Regions from separate parts of the Candidatus Symbiopectobacterium sp. NZEC127 genome, predicted to be linked through region 4. Evidence: predicted binding sites of a transcription regulator. Region 4 holds the regulator's gene; each other region holds the start of a gene.

Region 1 (2,206 bases), 800 kb from region 4:
AAGCGCCTGCTACTGTGGAAAACTTCGAAAACTACTGCCGTAACGGTTTTTACGACAACACCATCTTTCACCGTGTGATCAATGGGTTCATGATCCAGGGCGGTGGTTTCGCACCGGGTATGCAGCAAAAAGCCACCGAAGCGCCTATCGCCAATGAAGCCAATAACGGCGTGAAAAACACCCGCGGCACGCTGGCTATGGCACGCACCAACGATCCGCACTCCGCTACCGCACAGTTCTTTATTAACCTGGTGGATAACGATTTCCTCAACTTCCGCTCAGAACGTGCAGACGGCTGGGGTTATTGCGTGTTTGCCGAAGTGACTGACGGCATGGACGTGGTTGACAAGATCAAAGACGTGGCAACCGGCCGCAGCGGCATGCATCAAGACGTTCCTAAAGAAGATGTGGTGATTACCCACGTGACTGTCAGCGAGTAATCGCAGCAGCATGGCAACACTGTTTATTGCCGACCTGCATCTTAACGTACATGAACCGGCGATCACCGCCGGTTTTCTGCGTTTTCTGGAGCGTGATGCCCCGCAGGCGGACGCGCTCTACATCCTGGGCGATCTGTTCGATGCCTGGATTGGCGATGACGATCCGCAGCCGCTGCATGCCAGTGTCGCGCAAGCGCTGCGTCAGTTGCATCAACGCGGTGTCCCTTGTTACTTCATTCACGGCAACCGTGACTTCCTGCTGGGCAAGCATTTCGCCGCGCAGGCAGGCATGACGCTGCTCCCCGCCGAGCAGGTAGTGGAGTGCGATGGACGCCGGGTCCTGATCATGCACGGCGATACCCTGTGCATTGACGACGCGGCCTATCAGAAATATCGCCGTCGGGTGCACAATCCCGTCATCCAGTGGCTGTTCCTGCGTTTACCCCTGCGCCTGCGTCTCAAGGTGGCGGCAAAAATGCGTGCGGCCAGTCAGCAGGCAAACCAGAGTAAGTCGCAGCAGATCATGGATGTCAATCAACAGGCGGTGCAGGCGTGTTTACAGGCGTATAACGTCAACACCCTGATTCATGGCCATACCCACCGACCCGCCATACACACCGTCATAACCCAAAGCGGCGAAGCGCAACGCGCGGTGCTGGGTGCCTGGCATGAGCAAGGATGGATGATAAAAGTCACGGCTGACGATACCGCCTTGATTTCCTTTCCCTTCTGATTTTCTCCGCTTTTTCGCCGCCTTTTGTAGCAAACCTGTGATGCCGTTAACGGCAATAATACTGCGATTTGTCCCTACGCAACCGTTTTCCTTCCCGAACGCTCATGGTATGATCTGCGCCCTCCAGCCAGAGCGTCATTCGTTTTCTGGCCGACGCAGCCATGCGTCTCAATACGTCATATCACAGGAGCACTACAGGCATGTCATCCAACGCTGCCCCGGCAAAAATTGCCATCGTCATGGGTTCAAAGAGTGACTGGGCTACGATGCAGTTTGCTGCGGAAATTCTCACCACACTCGCTGTTCCCTTTCACACCGAAGTCGTTTCAGCGCACCGCACGCCGGACAAACTGTTTAGTTTTGCAGAGCAAGCCGCACAAAACGGGTTTGATGTGATCATTGCGGGCGCAGGCGGAGCAGCGCACTTGCCCGGTATGTTGGCAGCGAAAACGCTGGTGCCAGTGCTGGGTGTGCCGGTTCAGAGTGCAGCATTAAGCGGCGTTGATAGCCTGTACTCCATTGTGCAAATGCCGCGTGGCATCCCGGTAGGCACGCTGGCCATCGGCAAAGCCGGTGCCGCCAATGCTGCCCTGCTCGCCGCACAGATTCTGGCGCTGCACGATGGCGAGCTGGCGGTTCGCCTTGCCGCCTGGCGTCAACAGCAAACCGATGAGGTACTGGCACATCCCGATCCGCAGGAGGAGGCATGAAGCCCGTTTGCGTATTAGGAAACGGCCAACTGGGCCGAATGTTACGTCAAGCCGGTGAACCCTTGGGGATTGCCGTCTATCCGGTGGGACTGGATGCCGAACCGGAATCCGTGCCGTTTCATCACGCGGTCATCACCGCCGAGATTGAACGCTGGCCGGAAACCGCATTGACGCGCGAATTGGCTGAGCACGCAGCCTTTGTTAACCGTGATATTTTTCCGCGCCTGGCCGATCGCCTAACGCAGAAACAGTTGCTGGATTCGTTGCAGTTGCCTACCGCCCCCTGGCAGTTACTGGCTTCAGCGCAAGAGTGGCCCGGCGTC
Region 2 (2,206 bases), 750 kb from region 4:
GCTCCTGGCTGGTGCCGAACGATGCGCTGGAAAGCGGCGACTATGCGCGCATTACCGAGCTGGCGCGTGAAGCAGTAGCAGGTGCTACAGCGTAAAACGCTGTTACGACAAAAAAGCCACGCATTGCGTGGCTTTTTTTTGGGGCCGGAGGCGATTATCCGGTCACGTTGACGGCGCTTGCGACCGAGACGGCCAACCCTACTGCGTCATCGATGTTATCAGCCACGGCCAGTGCCACACCCATTCGGCGTTTACCTTCGATATCCGGCTTGGCAAACAGGCGAATTTGCGTACCGGGACGCAGGGCATTTTCTAATCCACTGTAGCTGACGTTATCGCTCACCAACTCAGGCAAAATAACGGCAGAAGCGGCGGGGCCATATTGCCGTACCGCGCCGACAGGTAAACCCAGGAAAGCGCGCACGTGCAGGGCAAATTCGGAAAGATCTTGCGAGATCAGCGTGACCATGCCGGTATCATGCGGGCGCGGTGACACTTCGCTGAAGATGACCTCATCACCGCAGACAAACAGCTCCACGCCAAACAGACCATAACCCCCCAGCGCACTGACCACATCGCGGGCGATCTGCTGCGCACGCGCCTGAGCCAGTTCGCTCATTTGCTGCGGCTGCCATGATTCGCGGTAGTCGCCGTCCTCCTGACGGTGGCCGATGGGCGCACAGAAGTGGATACCGTCGCTGGCGCTGACCGTTAATAACGTGATTTCGAAATCAAAGTTGACCAGGCCTTCCACGATCACCTTACCGCCACCCGCACGTCCACCTTCTTGCGCGTATTTCCAGGCCTGATCCCGTTGTTCTTCACGACGGATCAAACTTTGTCCTTTACCTGAAGAACTCATGACCGGCTTGACGATACAGGGGTAACCGATTTCGGCAACGGCCTGTTGAAACGCGTCTTCGCTGGCCGCAAAACGGTAGGAGGAGGTAGGCAAACTCAACGTTTCTGCCGCCAGACGACGAATGCCTTCACGGTTCATGGTCAGACGCGTGGCTTTGGCACAGGGCACTACATGGTGGCCTTCCTGCTCTAACGTCTCTAGCGTGTCGGTGGCAATGGCTTCAATTTCCGGCACAATGTAATCAGGACGCTCAAGTTCGATAACGGCACGCAGCGCTGCGCCATCCAGCATGTTAATGACGTGGCTGCGGTGAGCGATATGCATAGCGGGAGCATTGGCATAGCGATCGACACCGATCACCTCAACGCCCAGCCGCTGGCACTCTATCGCCACTTCTTTACCCAGTTCTCCGCAACCTAATAACATCACGCGTGTTGCGCCTGCGCGTAGCGCTGTTCCAACCGTTAACATTATGCTTTCCTGATCTGTATTGACATGGCGCGCAGTATAAAGGAAAACGTTTGCGTACGCATCCGCGGCGAGGATATCTGCGGCAACAAGCCATGCATATAAACAGCATCGCTTGGCTTTCTCTAAGAATCGTGCCACGATTTTCTTTCCAGAAAACAGGATGGCACGCAATGAAAGCACCTCAGGCAGAAAAACGTCCGTACCCCCTCACGACCCACGGTGATACCCGCATTGATAATTACTACTGGCTACGTGACGATGCGCGGGAAGATCCGGCCGTATTGTCGTATCTGCAAGCAGAAAACGCCTATTGCGCCTCGCATATGCAACCCTGCGATGCGGTGAAAGAAACGCTTTATCAGGAGATGGTGGCGCGGATCCCGGCGCAGGATGCGTCGGTGCCTTATGTTAAACGTGGTTATCGCTATCAGACGCGCTACGAATCGGGTAAAGAGTACGCGCTCTATGTGCGCCAGCCTGCATCGGAAACGGAACAGTGGCAACTGTTGCTGGATGAGAATGAACGTGCCGCAGACAGCGAGTTCTATCATCTGGGGGTGCTGTCCGTCAGCCCGGACAACCGACTGCTGGCGTTGGCAGAGGATAAAATTTCTCGCCGTCAGTACGACATCCGTTTTCGCAACCTGGAGAGCGGGGAGTGGTTGCCGGACGTCATTGAGCATGTCTCGGCAAACATGCAGTGGAATGCTGATGCCTCCGCGATTTACTACGTGCGCAAGCACCCGCAGACGCTGCTTCCCTATCAGGTCTATATGCATCGCCTCGGTGATGATGTCAGCCAGGATCGTCTGATCTATGAAGAGCAGGATGATACCTATTACGTCAGTCTGGGTGAAACCACCTCTGAAGCGT
Region 3 (2,206 bases), 810 kb from region 4:
AACTGGACCTGTACGGTAAAGTTACCGCTAAACACCGTTTCTCTGACAACGACGGTCAAAATGGTGATAAATCTTATGCACGTCTGGGTTTCAAAGGCGAAACTCAGATCACTAGCGATGTAACTGGCTATGGCCGTTACGAAGCTGAATTCGCTGGTAACAAAAGTGAAGACGGCGGTAATGACAAAGGTAAAGATGTTAAAACCCGTTATGCTTTCGCTGGTCTGAAAATTGCTGATTTCGGCACTATTGACTACGGCCGTAACATGGGTATCGCTTACGATTCTCTGGCATACACCGACGTTCTGCCTGAGTGGGGCGGCGATCAGTCCAACTCCGACAACTTCCTGACTGGCCGTTCTACTGGCGTTCTGACCTACCGCAACAAAGATTTCTTCGGTCTGGTTGATGGTCTGAACTTTGGCCTGCAATATCAAGGCAAAAACAACCACGACACACTGAACGAACGTAGCAATAGCAGCCCTGACACTCAGAATGGTGATGGCTGGGGTACCTCTCTGGAGTACGTATCTCCGGTTGGTGTAGGTATTGTTGCTAACTATGCTGCAATTAATCGTACTGATGAGCAAAACCAGTTTGCTACCGGTAAAGGTAAAAAAGCCGAAGCTTGGGGTACTGGTCTGAAATATGATGCTAACAACATCTACGTTGCAGCTATCTACTCTGAACTGCGTAATGCAAGCTATGTTGACGGCAGAAGAGACCCTGCTACGCCGCTGACCAATTTTGCTGACAAAACCAAAATCTTCGAAGCTGTTGCTCAGTACAACTTTGATTTCGGTCTGACTCCGTCTCTGGGTTACGTTTCTGCAAAAGCTAAAGATGACACCAACAACCGTAATGCGTACACCACTAAATACGTGAGCGTTGGTGCAACTTACGCGTTCAACAAAAACTTCTCCGTATACTCTGAATACGACATCAACTTGATCAAAGACACTAACGCTTACGGCGTGAATGACGATGACAAAGTTGCTGTTGGTGTAACTTATCAGTTCTAATTTCGTCTTATCACCACTGCATTACGCAGTCTGATAGCGAAAAAGACAGGGCCTTGCGCCCTGTCTTTTTGTTTTCTGCGACCTGACTATTAGCGCCATTTATGGCTACCGCTCCTGCCACAATTTTTCCTGTTAATTCACCTGCATTTTGATCGCAAACGGTTGGCAAAGCTTATGGCTAGCGGTAACCTGAAGGTTCTTGCCTAACCTCTGTCATGGAATAGCCATCAATGTTTGAACATATTACTGCCGCTGCCGCTGACCCGATTCTTGGCCTGGCCGATCTGTTTCGCGTCGACTCTCGTCCACAAAAAATCAATCTGGGTATTGGCGTATACAAAGATGAAACCGGAAAGACACCGGTGCTGGCCAGCGTAAAAAAAGCAGAACAATTCTTGCTGGAAAATGAAGCCACCAAAAACTATCTCGGGATCGATGGCCTGCCCGAGTTCGCCCTGCTCACGCAGGAACTGCTGTTCGGCAAGCAAAGCGCGATTATCAGTGAAAAACGCGCACGTAGCGCACAAACGCCGGGCGGCACCGGTGGCCTGCGTATCGCCGCAGAGTTTATCGCCAGCCAGACATCCGCCAAGCGCATTTGGGTAAGCAACCCAAGCTGGCCTAACCATAAAAACGTGTTCCAGGCTGCCGGGCTGGAAGTGTGCGATTATCACTACTACGATGCCGCCAACCACGCGCTGGACTTTGACGGCATGGTAAAAAGCCTCGAAGCGGTTCAGGCGGGTGACGTGGTGTTATTCCACGGCTGTTGCCATAACCCGACCGGTATCGATCCTACGGCGCAGCAGTGGCAAACGCTGGCTGATCTGTCCGTTCAAAAAGGCTGGCTGCCGTTGTTTGATTTTGCCTATCAGGGCTTTGCTCGTGGGCTGGAAGAGGATGCAGAGGGGCTGCGTATTTTTGCCGCATCCCACCCGGAACTGTTGGTATCCAGTTCCTATTCGAAGAACTTTGGCTTGTATAACGAACGTGTCGGTGCCTGCACGCTGGTCGCAGCCAATGCTGATGTGGCGGATAAAGCCTTCAGCCAGATGAAATCCATCATCCGTGCTAACTATTCTAACCCGCCGGCACACGGCGCGGCGGTGGTGGCGACCATCCTCGGCAACGAGGCGTTGCGTACTCTGTGGGAGCAGGAACTGACGGCGATGCGCGAGCGCATC
Region 4 (2,206 bases):
TGATGAACTCATAACTTCTCCCAACCTTGCCAGGCAGCGCCGCAAGGAACAGCATAGACAGTCTTTCATCAACCCTAACGCTGCGGTTTGCGCACAGCGTGTTCGAATCACGGGCAAGTTACCCGTTGTTCAAAGAGTAAGCGGTTGCATTCGTGCGCAGCCGTTTATGCTTGCCCGTTGCACAGTGGCAGCAGGCATAACATCCATCGTCTACTCTCTGGATACCCAGAGGGAATGAAGAGTCAAAGCCGGTACGTGGTAGCACGTAGGGGCACGTATCCTGATACGCAATTCTGCGCTTTTTGTAATAAGGATAAGTGTAGGGATATTGTCCGAATGAAAAACAGTGTATGACTGCTTCAATCAGAGGACAAGTCGAAATTGATTGATGCAGCCATGAAGAATATAAAAATCAATATATTATAAGAAAATCGTCTTAAACATTAACGGCGATAGTCGCGGAACGGACCATCACCCACGGAACGCCGCTCAATAAGGGTCGGATGAACCTCAATCACCTGTGCATCTTCGCGCTTGCTGGTGATGCGATCGAGCAGCATGGTAAAGGCAGATTGACCCAAACGCTCTTTGGGCTGGTGGATGGTGGTCAAGGCCGGCGTGAAATAACGCGCATGGCGAACATTATCGTAGCCAATCACGGAAATATCTTGCGGTACACGTAGCCCTAGCTCATCTGCCGCGCAGATAGCGCCCATCGCCATGATATCGCCGCCGCAGAAAATGGCGGTCGGGCGCTGTTTCTGCGCCAAAATCTGGTGCATGGCTTTATAGCCGGATTCCGGTTCAAAATCGCCCTGAACAACCCACTCATCGCGTACCGTGATATCCGCTTCGTGCAAGGCTTTGAGAAAACCCAGATAACGCCCACTGCCGGTGTTGCGTTCCTGAATACCGGGAATGGCACCGATGTCGCGGTGGCCGCGCTCAATCAGGTATCGGCCAGCCAGATATCCGCCTTCAAAAGCGTTGTCAATAATGGTGTCGGTGAAATCGCTGTGTGCCTGACCCCAATCCATCACCACCATGGGAATGCTGCGATAATCCGCCAACATGCCCAACAGTTCGGGCGGATATTCCGCACACATCACCAACAGGCCATCGACCCGTTTTTGCGCCAGCATGGAAAGATAGGCTCGCTGTTTTTCCAGGTTATTGTGCGAGTTGCACAGAATCAGGGTGTAGCCTTTGGCATAACAACTGTTTTCAACCGCTTCGATGATTTCTGCGAAGTAGGGTGCTTCGCTTGAGGTGGCGAGCAGTCCGATGGATTTGGTGTGGTTGACCTTTAAGCTCCGCGCTACTGCGCTCGGGGAGTAGTGTAATTCCTTGATGGCTTCCCGCACGGCCGTTTTGGTCTCTTCGGCGACGAAACGTGTTTTGTTGATGACGTGAGAGACGGTTGTAGTTGAAACGCCAGCACGCTTTGCCACATCTTTGATCGTTGCCATCTAAAAATGACTCCTGAACCTACTTGTTACGGCAGTATATAGTTTGTTAATCGTTTGCTTTTGCGTAATGTTCTCTTTCTGATGGAATAAACAGGATATCAGAAGGAGACTGCCGACGTACTTTGTACCTAAAGGGGATGCATTGATCCCATTGAAGATGACGTGTTCGGACACCGACGCAGCGCACGGTAAACTGCGAATTCTGGCTGATTTGCCGCGAAAGTGAAAGGGATAATTGATATAATTAGTGCAGCCGGGATCGGAGATTTTCCCTATAAATTGTGTAACAATACCTTCTTGGCGTCATTGTGCTGCGGCGATTGGCGTGCAAAAAGCAATGTGGCATCCAATGCGGCGGCAATTTCCACGCATTTCTGTGTTTCAAGGAGATAGAATGAATACTGATTTGAAAATGTCATTACTGACCACGGTTGGGGCGTTAGTCATGATCATGGTATTTAGCTTTGTTGCCGTATTGAACTGACAGCGATTAAAATAAAGACTAGGCTGCGTAGGCATCACCTGGTCTTTATTATTTTATCCGTAACGCGTCGATTGGGCGATTAGCGAATCGTTTGTGGTGTCACCACGCGACGTGCGCCAATGTAGTGTTCCTGCCAGTAGTCCTCACTCAACTTACTGATCTTGATATCGGCACCGGTACGCGGTGACTGAATAAACTTGCCATTGCCAAGATAAACCCCGACATGATCGGCGGTGCCACGGCCGTTGATGCG

The links. Region 4 encodes PurR, which represses purine synthesis genes. Its sites were predicted from a motif close to CANGCAAACGTTTGCNTG; they were not measured.
Region 1: the regulator PurR is predicted to act here: its motif matches at 1,249-1,266, upstream of purE (5-(carboxyamino)imidazole ribonucleotide mutase).
Region 2: the regulator PurR is predicted to act here: its motif matches at 1,373-1,390, upstream of purT (formate-dependent phosphoribosylglycinamide formyltransferase).
Region 3: the regulator PurR is predicted to act here: its motif matches at 1,174-1,191, upstream of J5069_RS02015 (amino acid aminotransferase).

The regions. Positions count from the first base shown of each region.
Region 1 is NZ_JAGFPG010000001.1:2,058,463-2,060,668, forward strand. Features, by position in the region: gene ppiB (peptidylprolyl isomerase B) at 1-440, shown strand, start outside; gene J5069_RS09490 (UDP-2,3-diacylglucosamine diphosphatase) at 451-1,173, shown strand; gene purE (5-(carboxyamino)imidazole ribonucleotide mutase) at 1,374-1,883, shown strand; gene purK (5-(carboxyamino)imidazole ribonucleotide synthase) at 1,880-2,206, shown strand, end outside.
Region 2 is NZ_JAGFPG010000001.1:515,735-517,940, forward strand. Features, by position in the region: gene J5069_RS02295 (bifunctional 4-hydroxy-2-oxoglutarate aldolase/2-dehydro-3-deoxy-phosphogluconate aldolase) at 1-95, shown strand, start outside; gene purT (formate-dependent phosphoribosylglycinamide formyltransferase) at 155-1,333, opposite strand; gene J5069_RS02305 (S9 family peptidase) at 1,504-2,206, shown strand, end outside.
Region 3 is NZ_JAGFPG010000001.1:450,943-453,148, reverse strand. Features, by position in the region: gene J5069_RS02020 (porin) at 1-1,022, shown strand, start outside; gene J5069_RS02015 (amino acid aminotransferase) at 1,253-2,206, shown strand, end outside.
Region 4 is NZ_JAGFPG010000001.1:1,263,372-1,265,577, reverse strand. Features, by position in the region: gene cfa (cyclopropane fatty acyl phospholipid synthase) at 1-12, opposite strand, end outside; gene purR (HTH-type transcriptional repressor PurR) at 444-1,469, opposite strand; gene J5069_RS05685 (YnhF family membrane protein) at 1,864-1,953, shown strand; gene J5069_RS05680 (C40 family peptidase) at 2,033-2,206, opposite strand, start outside.